DNA from 4 places in the Streptomyces sp. NPDC017676 genome. Region 1 is predicted to be linked to each of the others. Evidence: riboswitches for the same ligand, from Rfam matches in the RefSeq annotation. Region 1 holds a riboswitch; each other region holds the start of a gene.

Region 1 (4,145 bases):
GATCGAGCTGTTCGTCGTCGACGACGGCTGGTTCGGCACCCGCACCAGCGACCGCGCCGGCCTCGGCGACTGGACGCCCAACCCCGACCGCTTCCCGCACGGACTCAAGCCGCTCGCCGACCAGGTGCACGGGCTCGGCATGCAGTTCGGCATCTGGGTCGAGCCCGAGATGGTCAACCCGGACAGCGACCTGTACCGGGCCCACCCGGACTGGGTGCAGTACCAGCCGGGACGCAAGCGGACGGAGCTGCGCAACCAGCTCGTTCTCAACCTCGCGCGCGAGGACGTCCAGGAGTACCTGTGGGAGCAGTTGGACACCCTGCTGTCCAGCGCCCCCATCGACTATGTGAAGTGGGACTTCAACCGCTGCTTCACCGACGCCGGCTGGCCCGGGGAGCCGTACCCGCAGCGCCTGTGGGTGGACCACGTCCGCGCCCTGTACGCCCTGCTGGACCGGCTGCGGGCCGCGCACCCCGGGGTCGCCTTCGAGTCCTGCTCGGGCGGCGGCGGCCGGATCGACCTGGGCGTGCTCGGCCGCACCGACCAGGTGTGGACCTCCGACAACACCGACCCGCTGGACCGGCTCGCCATCCAGCACGGCTTCACGCACATCCATCCCGCGCGCGTGATGGCGGCCTGGGTCACCGACAGCCCGAACACCCAGCTCAACGGGCGGGTCAGCTCGCTGCGCTTCCGGTTCGTCAGCGCCATGGCGGGCGTGCTCGGGGTCGGCGGCGACCTGACGGAGTGGAGCGCACAGGAGCTGGCGGAGGCCCGGCGGTGGGTGGAGCTGTACAAGGAGATCCGCCCGGTCGTGCAGCACGGAGAGCTGTACCGGCTGCGGCCTCCGGCAGGAGGTCTGAGCGCCGTGCAGTACGTCCGGGGGGAGGAGACCGTCGTCCTCGCCTGGCTGCAGGCCCAGAGCTACGGCGAGCCGGTGCCGGCGGTGCGGCTGCGCGGGCTCGACCCGACGGCATCGTACGAATGCCGCGAAACGGGCGAAGTGCACCGAGGTGCCGTACTGCTGCACCACGGGCTGCGCACCGGACTCAAGGGCGACCTGGATGCGACGGTCATCCGACTGCGCCGCATCTGACTTTTCTGTCCGCATTGGTGCCTTCATTCCAACTCGCCGCGGAATGAGGGCCCCTGCGGAAGTGGCGCGTGAGGAGGGTCATATCCGTGACCGTCCGTCGCGCGTCATGTCCACGTAATTCCGTTTCTGTAAAACCGAATTGGAAGAGAGAAGGGGGCGGGAATTCACGGTCGGTGACCGTGGATTCCCGTATCCGATCATCCGGAACCGGAACAACGGGAACCGACTGCTTGTTTCCGCGCGTCCTGCTCGCTTACGTTCGCCACCGACCCGGGCGGAACGCCGAATCCTGCCGCCGTCCGGACTCCCCACACATGACCCGCGTCGGCAGGAGCGGGGGACCCACCAGGTACGACGGCCTGTCCGGTCTCCGCGACAGGCCAGGGGTGCAGCCGTGCCGCGCACGGCCGGGCAGCTCCAGCCCGAACCCGACAGCTCACCTCGCAGGCGCCGGAGAGGAATTGCGCCATGCCTGCCAAGGGTAAGCACCGACGTCCCAAGACCCCGCGTTTTTCCCGCTCCCTCGCCGTCGCCGGAACCGGTGGCGCCGCCCTGGCCCTGCCCCTCCTCGGGGCCACCGGAGCCCATGCCGCGACCCCCGCGCGGTCCGCCCCCGGAACGGCCGTACACCACCTTCACGACGCGGTGGAGAAGACCGCCGCGCAGCAGGACGCGGGCGTGCGCACCTACACCGTGCGCAGCGGCGACTGCCTCGCGACGATCGCCCGGGACCAGCACGTCAGCGGCGGCTGGCAGCGGCTCTACGACGACAACCGGCAGGCCGTCGGCGCCGACCCCGGCCTCATCCACCCGGGCCTGAAGCTCAGCATCGGCGGGAAGGCCGCGCCGGCCACCGCGCAGCCGGCGACCCCCGAGTCCACCGGGCCGGCGGCCCCGAAGCGCACGGACTCCGCCGCGCCGGAGGCCGCCCGGCAGGCCGCGCCGAAGCCCGCCGCCCAGCCGGCCTCCGCCGGTTACACCCTCCCGGTGGCCGGGGCCACCGTCGGCACCGGCTACCACGTCGCCGGCAGCATGTGGTCCAGCGGCTACCACACCGGCGTCGACTTCGTCGTCCCGGCCGGCACCCCCCTCAAGGCCGTCGCCGCGGGCACCGTCGTCTCCGCGGGCTGGGGCGGCGCGTACGGCAACCAGGTCGTCATCAAGCTGAGCGACGGCTACTACGCCCAGTACGGCCACCTCTCCCAGCTGTCCGTCTCCGCCGGCCAGACCGTGACCGCCGGTCAGCAGATCGGCCTGTCCGGCGCCACCGGCAACGTCACCGGCCCGCACCTGCACTTCGAGATCCGCACCACGCCGGACTACGGCTCGGACGTCGACCCGGTCGCCTACCTCCGCTCGCACGGTGTCGCCGTCGGCTGACGCCGCCCCCCTCGCACCACCTGCCCGCCACGCTGCCGAAGGCCGGACCCACGATCCCCGGGTCCGGCCTTCGGTGTACCGTGCAGCTTCTATTCCTGGCTTTGCGAACTATTTAAGAGTGGCTCATCTCACCATTCGTCAAGCCCTGCTTACGGTCGCGTAGGTCACATCCGAAGGTGAATCATGGTCCGACGTGGCAGACGATTCGAAGAGTGACAGCAGATCAGTGATCGGGTCGTACGTGGCGGTGGGGGACAGCTTCACCGAGGGCGTCGGCGACCCCGGCCCCGACGGGGCGTTCGTGGGCTGGGCCGACCGGTTCGCGGTGCTCCTCGCCGACCGGCGTCCCGAGGGCGACTTCCAGTACACCAACCTCGCCGTGCGCGGAAAGCTGCTGGACCAGATCGTGGCCGACCAGGTGCCCCAGGCCCTCGCCCTGGCCCCGGACCTGGTCTCCTTCTGCGCGGGCGGCAACGACATCATCCGCCCCGGCACCGACCCCGACGAGGTGGCCGAGCGCTTCGAACGCGCCGTGGCCCGGCTGACGGAGGCCGCCGGCACCGTGATGGTGACGACCGGTTTCGACACCCGGGGCGTCCCCGTCCTCAAGCATCTCCGCGGCAAGATCGCCACCTACAACGGGCATGTCCGTGCCATCGCCGACCGGTACGGCTGCCCCGTCCTCGACCTGTGGTCCCTCAAGTCCGTGCAGGACCGCAGGGCCTGGGACAACGACCGGCTGCACCTCTCGCCCGAGGGGCACACGCGCGTGGCGCTGCGCGCGGGACAGGCCCTGGGCCTGGACGTCCCGGCCGACCCGGAGCAGCCGTGGCCGCCGCTGCCGCCCCGGGGCACGCTGGAGGTCCGCCGCGACGACGTCCAGTGGGCCCGGGAGTACCTCGTCCCCTGGATCGGCCGACGGCTGCGCGGTGAGTCCTCGGGCGACCACGTGACCGCCAAGGGCACCCTGTCGCCGGACGACATCAAGATGCGGATCGCTTCGGTGGCCTGACCCCGCCGACCCGCCACCCGCCACGGCCCGTGCCGGCACCACCGGCGCGGGCCCCGCCGTTCCGGGGCGGAACGCCCCCCCGTGGTCCGGCCGCTCAGGGCAGCACGCCCACGGGGGTGCGTACGACGGTCCGCAGGCGGGCCGCGTCCTGGCTGGGGGGCGTGCCGAACTGGCGGCGGTACTCCCGGCTGAACTGCGACGGGCTGTCGTAGCCGACGCGCCGGCCGACCCCCGTGACGTCACCCGGGTGGGTGGCGAGGAGCAGCCGGGCCTCCTGGAGCCGGATCTGCTTCTGGAACCGGATGGGGCTCATCGCGGTCACGGCCTGGAAGTTGCGGTAGAACGCGGAGACGCTCATGCCGGACATGCGTGCCAGGTCCTCCACCCGGAACGGCTCCGCGTAGTGCTCGCGGATCCAGCGCACGGCCCGGGAGATGTGGCTGAGGCCGCTGTCGGCCAGGCCGAGCTGGCGCACCGTCGCCCCCTGGTCGCCGGTGATCAGGCGCCACAGGATCTCGCGCTTGACCAGCGGAGCCAGTACGGCCCGGTCGCGGGGCTCGTCGAGCAGGCGCAGCAACCGGACGACCGCGTCCAGCAGCGCGGGCGGAGCGTCGCTGACGGCGATCCCCGAAGGCGTCCCTCCGCCGGCGCGCGGGG
Region 2 (4,145 bases), on a different contig from region 1:
GGGCGCCGACGCCGCCCTGGACCGTCTGGCCAAGCTGGTCTCCGAGGGCCTGGAAGAGCTGCCCGAGACCGTCTGAGCGACCACCGCACAGAGCGCCGGAGCCGCGTTCGCCTTTCGGGGCGGCGCGGCTTCGCCGTATCCGGACGCACGCGGCCCGGCGTGCCGTGGATTTACCGCCCGCCGGCGCCCGGCGAACTCCGGGGAATTTCGGCACGAGTGAATTCGGGCAGCAGGAAATACGCCGCCCGGAAATACCTCTTCTTTGTATACGGTGCGCTTGTTAATGCCGCGGGCCCGACATGTTTACGGCATGTTGCGAAGTCCTCACCCGCTCCGCGGCGGGAGAAAACCGCAACCGGTGCGCGCCCGTCCCACGCTCGGCGTGCAGGGCCGTGAGCGCCCGCGCGCGCTCCGCGTCGCCGCGCGCCACCGCGTCCACGATGGCACCGTGCTCCGCCCAGGACTCCACCGGGCCGGTCGGTGCCTCCACCGTGTACATCCAGGCGATCTTGTGCCGCAACTGGGTGAGCATCGAGGTCAGCGAGGTGCTGCCGGAGGCCTGGGCGAGCGTCTCGTGGAACCAGCCGCCCAACGAACGCAGGTCCTCGTTGCTGCCCCTGCGGGCCCGCTCCTGGCCCAGCCGGACCAGACCGCGCAGCACCTTCAGATGCGCCTCGGTGCGCCGCTGGGCGGCCCTGGCGGCGCCCAGCGGCTCCAGCAGCGTCCGCATCTCCAGCAGGTCGGCGGCCTCCTGCTCGGTCGGCTCGGCCACGCACGCGCCCGCGTGCCGGCGCGTCACCACGAAGCCCTCGGCCTCCAGGGTGCGCAGGGCCTCGCGCACGGGGACGCGCGAGACGCCGTAGCGGCGGGCCAGGACCTCCTCGGTGAGGCGGCTGCCGCGCTCGTGGACACCCGCGACGATGTCGTCCCGGATGGCCGTGCACACCGAGTGCGCCGGAATACGCATGACCGACCTCCGTCTTAATCCCCGTGAAACGTCGACGATGGACGTGTGTTCCGTGACTCTATTCCAACGAACCGGAATTTCCGACGCCGGGCCCTAATCCATGGCTATTTTTTGGACAGCGGATCCGGCGGACACCGCGGAAAACGGCGAAAGCCCCGGCTCGGTGAGCCGGGGCCTCGGACAGACGTGCGGTCGGTGTCAGACGCGCACGCCGTGCTTGCGGAGGTAGGCGACGGGGTCGACGTCCGAGCCGTACTCGGGGGTCGTGCGCGCCTCGAAGTGGAGGTGCGCGCCGGTGACGTTGCCGGTGGCACCGGACAGGCCGATCTGCTGGCCCGCGACGACCTTCTGCCCCACCGTGACCCCGATGGACGACAGGTGCCCGTACTGGGTGTACATGCCGTCGGCCATGCGGATCACGACCTGGTTGCCGTACGCGCCGCCCCAGCCCGCCGAGACGACCGTGCCGGAACCCACCGCGTGGACGGCCGTGCCGCTGGCCGCGTGGAAGTCGATGCCGGTGTGCGAACCGGAGGACCACAGGGAGCTGCTGGCCTGGTAGGCGGTGGAGACGTAGGAGTGCGCGATCGGGGCGACGAACATGTTCAGCCGCTTGCGCTCGGCCTCGCGGGCGGCCCGGGCCTCGGCGGCGCGGATCTCCTGGGCCCGCTCGGCCGCCGCCTTCACCGCGGCCTCCTCGGCCGCCTTCTGCTCGGCGGCCTCCTGCTGCGCGGCGGCCTGCGCGCCGATCTCGTCGGCGACGTCCTCGGACACGGCGACGACCGGGGTGAGGCCGGTCTGCTCCGTGGAGTTCTCGGCGGCGAGCGCCGGGGAGGCGGCGAGGGTGCCGATCACACCGGTGGTGGTGAGGGCCGCGACGCCGGCCGCCTGAACGGTGGTCCGCTTGACCCGGCCGGGCTTGCGGTGCTTCCCGGTGGCGCACATGAACGCCATGAAGTGGCTGGTCCTTTCCTTCCCTCTCGCCTACCGGGTTAGCTGACGGGTTCGGAGCAGGAAGGTCTCCTACGGGCCCCCTCGCGCATCGCGCGGGCGCCCGATTCACCCCAGGGACGGTGGGTCCCCGGCTCCCCTGGCTCGCGCCGTACGGGGACTCGGCGATGACTGTCCGGTGCCGCGGGTGCGGCGCACTGCCTGACGAACAGCCCGGACGAAGCTACGCAAGCGCGCTGTCAATCCTCAAACGCATCCCGGATTTTGTAGCGCATCCCACAGGGCAGACAGGCAACCTCCGCCCCAAAACGGGCATCTGAGGGACGAGTGGAACAACGAGGGGCCCTGACGACCCGTAGGTCGCCGGGGCCCCACGCGCGCGTGCCGTCATCCGGCCGCCACCACGGTCGCGTCTACTCGGCCGCCACCACGGTCACTTCACCGATGCCCAGCGCCTCCACCGGCGCCTTGATCTGCGAGGCGTCACCGACGAGGACGGTCACCAGGCGGTCCACCGGGAAGGCGTTCACGACGGCCGCGGTGGCCTCCACCGTGCCCGTGGCCGCCAACTGCTGGTACAGCGTCGCCTGGAAGTCGTCGGGCAGGTGCTGCTCGACCTGGTCCGCCAGCGTGCTCGCGACGGCCGCCGCGGTCTCGTACTTCAGCGGCGCCACACCGACCAGGTTCTGCACGGCGACGTCCCGCTCGGCGTCGGTCAGGCCGTCCGCCGCGACCGTGCGCAGCACCTTCCACAGGTCGTCCAGCGCCGGGCCGGTGTTCGGGGTGTCCACGGAGCCGCTGATGGCGAGCATCGCCGCGCCCGTGCCGTCCGGCGCGGACCTGAGGACCTGCCCGAAGGCCCGCACGCCGTAGGTGTAGCCCTTCTCCTCGCGCAGCACGCGGTCAAGGCGGGAGGTGAGGGTGCCGCCGAGGCAGTACGTGCCGAGCACCTGGGCGGGCCACACCCGGTCGTGCCGGTCGGGACCGATCCGGCCGATCAGCAACTGCGTCTGGACCGCGCCGGGCCGGTCCACGATCACCACACGCCCGGTGTCGTCGGCGGTCACCGGCGGCACCGGACGGGGCTCGCCCGGGGTGCCCGTCCAGGCGCCCAGGGTGTCGCCCAGCAGCGCGTCCAGGTCGGTACCGGTCAGGTCGCCGACGACGACCACAGTGGCCGTGGCAGGCCGCACATGGCGGTCGTAGAAGGCGCGGACGGCCGCCTCGTCGATCTTCTCGACCGTCTCCTCGGTGCCCTGACGCGGACGGGACATGCGCGAGGTCGCCGGGAACAGCTCCTTGGAGAGCTCCTTGGCGGCCCGGCGGGAGGGGTTGGCCAGCTCGTGCGGGATCTCGTCCAGGCGGTTGCGGACCAGCCGCTCGACCTCGCTCGCGGCGAAGGCGGGCGCGCGCAGGGCGTCGGCGAGCAGACCGAGGCCCTTGGCCAGGCGGGAGGCCGGGACCTCAAGGCTGAGCCGGACGCCGGGGTGATCGGCGTGCGCGTCGAGGGTGGCGCCCGCGCGCTCCAGTTCGGCGGCGTACTCCTCGGCGGAGTGCTTGTCAGTGCCCTCGGAGAAGGCCCGCGCCATGATCGTGGCGACGCCGTCCAGGCCGGCCGGCTCGGCGTCCAGCGGCGCGTCCAGCAGCACCTCGACGGCGACGACCTGCTGGCCCGGACGGTGGCAGCGCAGCACGGTCAGGCCGTTGTCGAGGGTGCCGCGCTCGGGCGCCGGGAACGCCCACGGCTTGGCCTCGCCGGGCCGCGGCTGGGGGTGGAAGTCCATGGTGGCGAGCTCGGTCACTTGGCCGTCTCCTCGTTCTCGGTCTCTTCGCGGCCCGCCTCTACGGTCGCTTCGTGCTCGGGGTCCTCGGGGACCCCGGCGTCCGGGGCGGCCTCCGGGGACTTCGGCTCGTACACGAGGACCGCGCGGTTGTCGGGGCGCAGGCGTGCCTCGGCGACCTCCTGGACCTCCTCCGGGGTCACCTCCAGGACGCGCTTGACCGCGGTCAGGGCGAGCTGCGGGTCGCCGAACAGGACCGCGTACCGGCACAGTTCGTCGGCGCGGCCGGCGACCGTGCCGAGCCGGTCCAGCCACTCGCGCTCCAGCTGGGCCTGGGCGCGCTCCATCTCCTCGGGCGTGGGGCCCTCCGCGGCGAAGCGGGCCAGCTCCTCGTCGATGGCGGCCTCGATGACCGGCACCTCGACGTCACCGGAGGTCTTCACGTC
Region 3 (4,145 bases), on a different contig from region 1:
CGGGCGACGAGGTCCTGCAGCGGGCCCTCGTAGGTGTCCCGGGAGACCAGGTTGTAGTGCGGCTGGAGGGCGACGTAGCGGGCGAGGCCCTCGCGGTCGGAGAAGTCGAGCGAGGCCCGCAGCCGCTCGGGGCTGATGTTGGAGGCGGCGATGTGTCGCACCTTCCCGGCCTTCACCAGCTCGTCCAGCGCGCCGATGATCTCCTCGACCGGCACCTCGGGCTTGTCGAAGTGGGTGTAGTAGAGGTCGATGTGGTCGGTGCCCAGGCGGCGCAGGGAGGCGTCGGCGGCGGCCTTGATGTTGGCGGCGGACAGGCCCTGGTACTCCGGGTGCTGGCTGACCTTGGTGGCGATCACGACCTCGGAGCGGTTGCCGCGGGCCTTGACCCACTTGCCGATGATCGTCTCCGACTCGCCGCCCTGGTTGCCCTCGATCCAGGCGGAGTAGGAGTCGGCGGTGTCGATGAAATTGCCGCCCGCGGCGGTGTAGGCGTCGAGGACGGCGAAGGAGGTCTGTTCGTCGGCGGTCCAGCCGAAGACGTTGCCGCCCAGGGAGAGCGGGAAGACCTCAAGGTCGGAGGAACCGAGTTTACGAAGTGACGTCATACGTCATGTCAACACCGGCGGTGGGTGATCGCATCCCACCGCCGGGGCGGAGTTCTCGCCAAGTTCCCGCAGAGGTTCCCGCGCGGGACGGGACCGTCAGGGGTTGAGGCCCTTGTCGCGCAGCCACGCCATCGGGTCGATGCCGGTGGCCTGCCCGTGGGGGTGGACCTCCATGTGGACGTGCGGCCCGGTGACGTTGCCGGTGGCGCCGACGCGGCCGATGACCTCGCCGGTGGTGACCTTCTGGCCGACGGAGACGCTGATCGAGGACTGGTGGCAGAACCACAGCTCGGTGCCGTCGTCCAGGGTGAGGATCGTGCGGTAGCCGTAGGAGCCGGCCCAGCCCGCCTCGGTGATCGTGCCGCTGTGCACCGCCTTGATCAGGGTGCCGGTGGGGGCGGCGAAGTCGAGGCCGGTGTGGTAGCCGGAGGACCACATCCCGCCGGCCTGGCCGAAGGTCGAGGTGATCGTGTACGAGGAGGTGGGCAGCGTGTACTGCGCGGCCAGCTTCGCCAGTCGCTCCTCCTCGGCCTTCTTCGCGGCGGCGGCCTCCGCCTTCTCCTTGGCCTCGGCGGCCTTGGCGGCGGCCTCCTTCTCGGCCTGGGCGGCGGCGTCGGCGCTCTGCTTCTCGGCGGCGGCGACCGCGGCGGCGGTGGCCTTGCTCTCGGCCTGGCCCTGCTGCTGCTCGGCCTGGGCCATGATCCGGTTGCGCAGCGCCTCGCCCGCGTCGGCGCTGTCCTCGCCGGCGGCCGTGGTCACGCCGACGGTGCTCAGCGTGGCCGTGGCGGCCTCGGCCGGCTGCGGGTCGGCGGAGTCGTCGTGGAAGAGGGAGCCGACCGAGGGCAGGTCCGGCAGGGAGATGGAGACCGGCGGCTTGCCGGTGTTGGCGCTGGCCATGCCGCCCGCGCCGACCGCGGCCATGACGCCGACGCCCAGGACGGTGGAGCTGCGCGCGAAGCCGCCGCGCTGCTTGGCGACGCGATGCCGGCCGCGCACCGGGGCGACGGACTCCTCGGTGGGGTTCCACTCCTCCCAGGGGCCCTCCTCGGCGTGGTAGGCGCCGTACCCGAAGGTCTCGGGCTCGCGCTGTGCCGGTATGAACGGGGCTTCTGGGACAGACCGGTTGGACGCCACGCGGGCGTACTCCTTTCCTTCCTTTCGCCTACCGGGTTAGCTGACGGGTTCGGAGCAGGAAGGTCTCCTACGCGCGTATACCGGTCGTGGACTCCGTGAGTTCACGGCGGCATCCGCGTGATTCACCCCAGGGTGGTGGTTCCCCGGCTCCCTCGCGGGATTCGGCGCGTGCGCACGGAGCCGCCTCTTGTGACGGCTGTGACGACCGCGCTGCGTTATCGAACGTTAATAGACCTGCCAGTCACTTTCCAAGCCGTTCGGCTTGATCAGTCACGTCTTTACCGGCGGAGTTATCGGCCACTACACCGGCAAAACGGGCGAGTTGACCGGGCATCGGCTCCGTTCAGCAGTCACTTTTGGTTTTGATGGTGACTCAGATGTTATGCGCACGGCGCTCGCCCGGTCACCTTCGGTGACGCTCAGGACCGGCGTACGGCGAGCAGCGCCATGTCGTCGGTCATGCCGCCCCCGGAGTGCCGGCGCGCCTCCTCGGCGAGCCGGCCGACCAGCGCGGCCGGGCCGGGGAAGGTGCGCCCCGCGAGCCGCCGTTCGGGGTCGTAGAACCGGCCGTGGGCGTCCCGGGCCTCGGACAGGCCGTCGGTGTGGAAGAGCAGGGTCGCGCCGCTCGGGAAGGCGGTCTCGGTGGCCCGGTCCGGCCACAGGCCGAGATCGCCCATGCCGAGCGGCAGCGCGGGCTCCGCGGGGACCAGCGCGCGCAGGGTGCCGTCGGCGTGCAGCAGCAGCGGTGGCGGATGACCGCGGTTGACGATCCGTACGACGCCGTCGCCGTGCGGGAGTTCGGCGAGGACCGCGGTGGTGAACCCCTCGAAGGCGTCGATCCCGTCGCGCCGGGTGCCCTCGCGGGCCAGCGCCCGCTCCAGCCGCTCGGCGACCGCCTCCAGCGTGGCCTCCTGCTCGGCCGCCTCCCGGAACGCGCCGATCACCACGGCCACCGCGGCGACCGCGCCCATGCCCTTGCCGCGCACGTCCCCGACGACCAGCCGGACGCCGTGCGGGCTGTCCTGCACCGCGTACAGGTCGCCGCCGATGAACGCGTCCTGCCGTGCGGCCTCGTAGCACGCGGCGATCTCGTAGCCGCCGATCCGCTCGTCCGGCTCCGGCAGGACGGCCCGCTGGGCGGCCTCGGCGATCTCCCGGGCGGAGGCGAGCCGCCGGTCGCCCCGGCGGACCACCCGGTTGATGGCGACGGCCAGCAGGGCGACCGTCGCGACGGTGACCACGTCGGTGAGGGTGCCCACGGCCGGGTGGACCCCGGCGTCGGTGTGCACGGCGTAGGCGGCGGCGAGGGAGGCGAGGCCGGTCAGGACGGTGGTGCGCAGCGCCGACAAGGGTGCGGCGGCCAGCGGGGCCGCGGTGAAGAACGGGACGGCCGTGAAGTCGTCCGGGGCGAGCAGGCCGTACAGGACACCGCAGACGAGGAGGAGGGCGGGCAGGGCGCGGGCCAGGGCACGGGGGCTCGGACGGCGGCGGGCACGCACCGGCACCGGTTCGTCGCCGAGGCCCGGGTCGGGCACGGGGTCGCCGGGGAGCCGGCCGCCCGCCCTGGCGTACGGGCTCTCCTCCACCTTTCCAGGGCGCACCGCGTGTCTCCCGGTTGTCCGACGTACCTCCAGGTTTCCCGGCCCCGGGGCGGGCGGCGACCGGTGTGGGCCGAAAGGGGTGTGCGAGCGGTCCCGCGCATGGCGTACACTGGAGTCACAACGACGCGGGGTGGAGCAGCTCGGTAGCTCGCTGGGCTCATAACCCAGAGGTCGCAGGTTCAAATCCTGTCCCCGCTACTGAAGACTCAGGGCCCGGAATCCAGCGGATTCCGGGCCCTGAGTCGTTTCCGGCCCGCCGCCGTGCCCCGTCAGGGCGCGGGGAACCGCGCGACCAGCCACAACGCACCCGCGCCCGCCCACCAGGCTCCGCCGGCGGACGGGCGGGCGCTCACAGCAAGTGGGCGTTCGGCGCCTTGGCGAGCTCCTCCAGCTCGGGAAGCACGACGACCTGCGCGCCCCCGACGACCAGAACCCCGCTTCCGTCGGCCCCCGCCACGAACGTGTCCGGCTCACGCCACGCGGTGACCACCCTCCGCACCCCGGCCCGGAGAATCAGCTCGGCGCAGGGAGCCGGCCGGGACGCACGCCGGGCACAGGGCTCCAGGCTGCTGTACACCGTGGCGCCGGCGAGCCGCGCGTCGGCGGGATCGATCTTCGCGAGCGCCGCCTCCTCCGCGTGCACCACCGGATCGGCACCCTCACGGGAGTATCCCCGCGCCAGCTCCGTGCCGTCGGCGGCCACCACCACCGCGCCGACGCTGAACGCCGTCTCCGACGGCGGACACAGCGCCGCGAGTTCACAGGCGGTCCGCAGCCAGTGGCGGTCGGCGGCGGTGGCGACCGC
Region 4 (4,145 bases), on a different contig from region 1:
GGACCAGCCCGATCGTGGCCGCCGCCACCCCCACCACCGCGACCGGCACGGCGTACCGGGCGGCCTTGCGCCGGCCGGAGCGCGGGTGCTCGTCCTGCGCGGCGCCCACTGCGTCGTCGGATTCGTACGGTGCCATGTGTGCCTTACCTCCGTCGTCGGCGGCGGCTGTCCTCACGCTGGTCCGCTGGTCCACCCTGAGCCGCCATTCTCACCCGAAACGGTGAGGAGTGGTGATTTCCGTGGTGTCCATCTGACCAAATCGGCCGTGAACAAGCGTCAGACCTCGGAGGCAACTCCGTCTACACCTGCGGTATGACACCCGGCGGCCGTTTCTCCACCCGACCCGTAGGGGTCGGTCGGACGCCGGGGCCCGTACGGGTGACCGGCCGGGTCAGCCCGCGCGGTGCACGACCGCGTCGCACAGCTCGATCAGCGCCGCCTTGGCATCGCACTCGCGCAGCGGGGCGAGCGCGGCCCGCGCCTCCTCCGCGTACCGCACGGTGTCCCGCCGGGCCTGCTCCAGCGCGGGGTGCGCGCGCAGCGCGGCCAGCGCCTCGGCGTGCCGGGCGTCGTCGCTGAGGTCGGAGTCCAGCAGCTCGCACAGCGCGACGTCCTCCGCCAGCCCCAGCCGGGCGGCCCGCTCGCGCAGCCGGAGCACCGGCAGGGTCGGGATTCCCTCACGCAGGTCGGTGCCCGGGGTCTTGCCGGACTCGTGGGAGTCCGAGGCGATGTCCAGGACGTCGTCCGCGAGCTGGAAGGCGACGCCGAGCCGTTCGCCGTACTGGGTGAGGACGTCGACGACCGTCTCGTCCGCGCCGGACATCATCGCGCCGAACCGGCACGACACCGCCACCAGGGAGCCCGTCTTGCCGGCCAGCACGTCCAGATAGTGCTCGACCGGGTCTCGGCCGTCCGAGGGACCCGCGGTCTCCAGGATCTGCCCGGTGACGAGCCGTTCGAACGCGAGTGCCTGCACCCGGACCGCCTCGGGACCGAGGTCGGCGAGGATCTGGGAGGCACGGGCGAAGAGGAAGTCGCCGGTGAGGACCGCGACGGAGTTGCCCCAGCGGGTGTTGGCGCTGTCCACGCCACGCCGTACGGCCGCCTCGTCCATGACGTCGTCGTGGTACAGCGTGGCCAGATGGGTCAGCTCCACGACGACGGCGGAGGGCACCACGCCCGGCGCGTAGGGGTCGCCGAACTGGGCGGCGAGCATCACGAGGAGTGGCCGGAACCGCTTCCCGCCCGCCCGTACGAGGTGCTGCGCCGCCCCCGTGATGAACGGGACCTCGCTCTTGGTGGCTTCGAGCAAGCCTTCCTCGACAGCCGCCAATCCGGCCTGGACATCGGCTTCCAGAGCCTGGTCCCGCACGCTCAGCCCGAACGGCCCGACGACGGTCACGAGGGGTCTCCTGTCTGCTGGTGTCTGCTGGCGATTACACGGTTTGTCGATAGGTCGCTGCCATCACTCAAGTCAGCGTATCCGGTCCTCTTTCGATCACCGATAGCGCCCACCGGTCCAGCCTGGGCGATACCGGATCATGACCGGCATGGTTTTGATCACACAGTGTGAGCGGATTTTTATCCATATAAGAGTAATCCGGACACTGCACCCTCGCCTCGGCAACCACGCTCCTCATATGCCGGGTTCCACCATCACCCCGACTTCAGACGCGAATCCCTCTAATCCCCCATGTCCGACTTAAAACTGTTTGCTATTTCGTGAGTTGGGTCACGCGCCCGGTCGGCCCGCCCCCTCGGCCCGACCCTCGTGAGTCCTTGTCCCGTCGGCGAGTTGAGGATTGGCAACCGCAAAGGATCAAGCACCTCATACGGCGTCGATCAAGGTCAAATCGCACGTTGTATGACTCCGACCCTTGTTCCCGACATGTGCTCTCGCATACGTTCCGGGCCGTCGGGCGGACGCCGAATCCTGCCGCCGCCCGCATACCCATCGACGAACTCACTCGTACGGCAGGAGCGGGGGACCCAGGTAAGCCGCCGGTCCGGAACGGCACACGCCGCGCCGGGACGGCTAGGGGTGAAGCCATGCCTCCGTCAGGAGCACGGCCGGGCACCTCCCCGCCCGAACCCGACAGCTCACCTCGCAGGCGCCGGAGAGGAACGCCCCATGTCTGCTGTCGCCCAGCCCCGCCGTACCCGGAACAGCCGCCTCGTCCGCGCGCTCACCGCCGCCGGCACCGGCGCCGCCGTCCTCGCCCTGCCGCTCATCGGCGCGACCGGCGCCTCCGCGGCCCCCAGCACCGCCACCACGGCGGCCACCACCCCCGCCGGCTACCCGGACAACCTCGACGGCTGGATCCGCGAGTCGCTGGCGATCATGGCCGAGAAGCACATCCCGGGCACCTACAACGGCATCTACCGCAACATCATCCGCGAGTCCTCGGGCAACCCGAAGGCCATCAACCTCTGGGACTCCAACGCCGCCAAGGGCATCCCCTCCAAGGGCCTGCTCCAGGTCATCGACCCGACCTTCAACGCGTACCACGTGGCCGGAACGTCCTTCGACATCTACGACCCGGTCGCCAACATCACCGCCGCCTGCAACTACGCGGCCGCCCGGTACGGGTCCATCGACAACGTGTTCGGCGCCTACTGACCGGCACCGGCGGCCGGGCCGGGCGCTCCTGATACTCCGGTCAGCCGGCCGGGAAGAGTCCTTCGAGGACGACGGCGACGCCGTCGTCCTCGTTCGACAAGGTGACCTCGTCGGCCACCGCCTTGAGTTCCGGATGCGCGTTGGCCATGGCGACACCGCGCCCGGCCCAGTCGAACATCGGGATGTCGTTGGGCATGTCGCCGAACGCGAGGGCCCGTTCGGCGGCGATCCCGAGCCGTTCGGCGGCGAGCGCCAGCCCGGTCGCCTTCGTCACCCCGCACGGCTGGAGCTCCACCGTGCCCGGCCCCGACATGGTGACCGTCGCGAGGGAGCCCACCGCCGCGCGGGCCACGGCCGCCAACTCGTCGTCGGACAGAGTGCCGTGCCGCAGCAACACCTTGCTGATGGGCGCGCACCACAGGTCGTCCCGCCGGCCGACCCGCACCGCGGGCAGCGTCGGGTGGGGCATCCGATAGCCGGGCTCGATGAGCGTGAGCCCGTCCACGCCGTCCTGGTCGACCGCCGCGTAGACCTGCCCCACCTCCGCCTCGATCTTGCCGAGCGCCGTCTCGGCCAGCTCCCGGTCCAGCCGGACCGACCACAGCAGACGGCCGGTCGCGGCGTCGTAGACCTGGGCCCCCTGCCCGCACACCGCGAGCCCGGCGCACCCGAGGTCCGCGAGCAGCGGCCGCACCCGCGGGGCCGGGCGGCCCGTCACCACCAGGTGCCGGGCGCCGGCCCGCGCCACCCGCGCGAGCGCGGCGAGGGACCGGTCCGAGACGGTGTCGTCGCCGCGCAGCAGCGTCCCGTCCAGGTCAGTGGCGATCAGTGCATATGCCGGGGTGGGTGCCATGATCAGAGAATACGGACAGCACGCCCCGCCGACTCACCTGTCATTTCCCGCACTTACGTGCCGTCCCCGCCCAACCGCTCGCCGCGGACGGCGCGATGGGCGCTGCCCGGTGAGGCACTGCCCAAGACACGCTGCTCAGCCGTAACGTGTGGCCCGACCACATGGAACGCAGTGCCATGCATGGCCCGGATGAGAGTGAGGCAGCACCCCATGCCCCCCTTCGACGTCCCCGAGGGCGACCCCTTCGGTCCGTACAACCTTCCCTACGGCGTGTTCTCGCCCTCCGGCAGCACGGAGCGGAGGATCGGCGTCCGGCTCGGGAACCACGTCCTCGACGCGGGCGCCGCGGCCGCCGCGCTGGGCTCGCCGCACCAGCCGCTGCTCGCCCGGCCCACCCTCAACCCGCTGCTGGCCGCCGGCCGCGCCACCTGGTCGGACGTACGGCGCGCCCTCACGTCCTGGGTCACGGACCCGGCGCACCGCGCGACCGTCGAGCCGCTGTTCCACCCCCTGTCCGAGGTGACCCTGCACCTGCCCTTCGAGGTCGCGGACTACGTCGACTTCTACGCCTCGGAGAACCACGCCCGCAACGTCGGCCAGATCTTCCGCCCCGGCGCCGAGGACTCCCTCACCCCCAACTGGAAGCACCTGCCGATCGGTTACCACGGCCGC

The links. Region 1 has a riboswitch for cyclic di-AMP ahead of ACH4LD_RS10150 (peptidoglycan DD-metalloendopeptidase family protein). Riboswitches for the same ligand answer to the same signal wherever they lie in the genome.
Region 2: it holds a riboswitch for cyclic di-AMP, as region 1 does, so the genes downstream of both, ACH4LD_RS04750 (M23 family metallopeptidase) here and ACH4LD_RS10150 (peptidoglycan DD-metalloendopeptidase family protein) in region 1, are expected to answer to the same signal.
Region 3: it holds a riboswitch for cyclic di-AMP, as region 1 does, so the genes downstream of both, ACH4LD_RS22270 (M23 family metallopeptidase) here and ACH4LD_RS10150 (peptidoglycan DD-metalloendopeptidase family protein) in region 1, are expected to answer to the same signal.
Region 4: it holds a riboswitch for cyclic di-AMP, as region 1 does, so the genes downstream of both, ACH4LD_RS24470 (transglycosylase SLT domain-containing protein) here and ACH4LD_RS10150 (peptidoglycan DD-metalloendopeptidase family protein) in region 1, are expected to answer to the same signal.

Annotation. Positions count from the first base shown of each region.
Region 1 is NZ_JBIRJA010000004.1:20,685-24,829, forward strand. Features, by position in the region: gene ACH4LD_RS10145 (alpha-galactosidase) at 1-1,096, shown strand, start outside; cyclic di-AMP (ydaO/yuaA leader) riboswitch at 1,367-1,559, shown strand; gene ACH4LD_RS10150 (peptidoglycan DD-metalloendopeptidase family protein) at 1,565-2,476, shown strand; gene ACH4LD_RS10155 (SGNH/GDSL hydrolase family protein) at 2,703-3,488, shown strand; gene ACH4LD_RS10160 (AraC family transcriptional regulator N-terminal domain-containing protein) at 3,583-4,145, opposite strand, start outside.
Region 2 is NZ_JBIRJA010000002.1:77,694-81,838, reverse strand. Features, by position in the region: gene ACH4LD_RS04760 (HPr family phosphocarrier protein) at 1-76, shown strand, start outside; gene ACH4LD_RS04755 (GntR family transcriptional regulator) at 281-967, opposite strand; gene ACH4LD_RS04750 (M23 family metallopeptidase) at 1,166-1,921, opposite strand; cyclic di-AMP (ydaO/yuaA leader) riboswitch at 1,934-2,095, opposite strand; gene ACH4LD_RS04745 (M16 family metallopeptidase) at 2,332-3,720, opposite strand; gene ACH4LD_RS04740 (M16 family metallopeptidase) at 3,717-4,145, opposite strand, start outside.
Region 3 is NZ_JBIRJA010000009.1:396,657-400,801, reverse strand. Features, by position in the region: gene ACH4LD_RS22275 (aldo/keto reductase) at 1-605, opposite strand, end outside; gene ACH4LD_RS22270 (M23 family metallopeptidase) at 702-1,739, opposite strand; cyclic di-AMP (ydaO/yuaA leader) riboswitch at 1,751-1,916, opposite strand; gene ACH4LD_RS22265 (PP2C family protein-serine/threonine phosphatase) at 2,159-3,340, opposite strand; tRNA gene ACH4LD_RS22260 (tRNA-Met) at 3,465-3,538, shown strand; gene ACH4LD_RS22255 (dihydrofolate reductase family protein) at 3,690-4,145, opposite strand, start outside.
Region 4 is NZ_JBIRJA010000011.1:89,259-93,403, reverse strand. Features, by position in the region: gene ACH4LD_RS24480 (outer membrane lipoprotein carrier protein LolA) at 1-136, opposite strand, end outside; gene ACH4LD_RS24475 (polyprenyl synthetase family protein) at 392-1,402, opposite strand; cyclic di-AMP (ydaO/yuaA leader) riboswitch at 1,946-2,127, shown strand; gene ACH4LD_RS24470 (transglycosylase SLT domain-containing protein) at 2,132-2,620, shown strand; gene ACH4LD_RS24465 (HAD family hydrolase) at 2,661-3,473, opposite strand; gene fahA (fumarylacetoacetase) at 3,684-4,145, shown strand, end outside.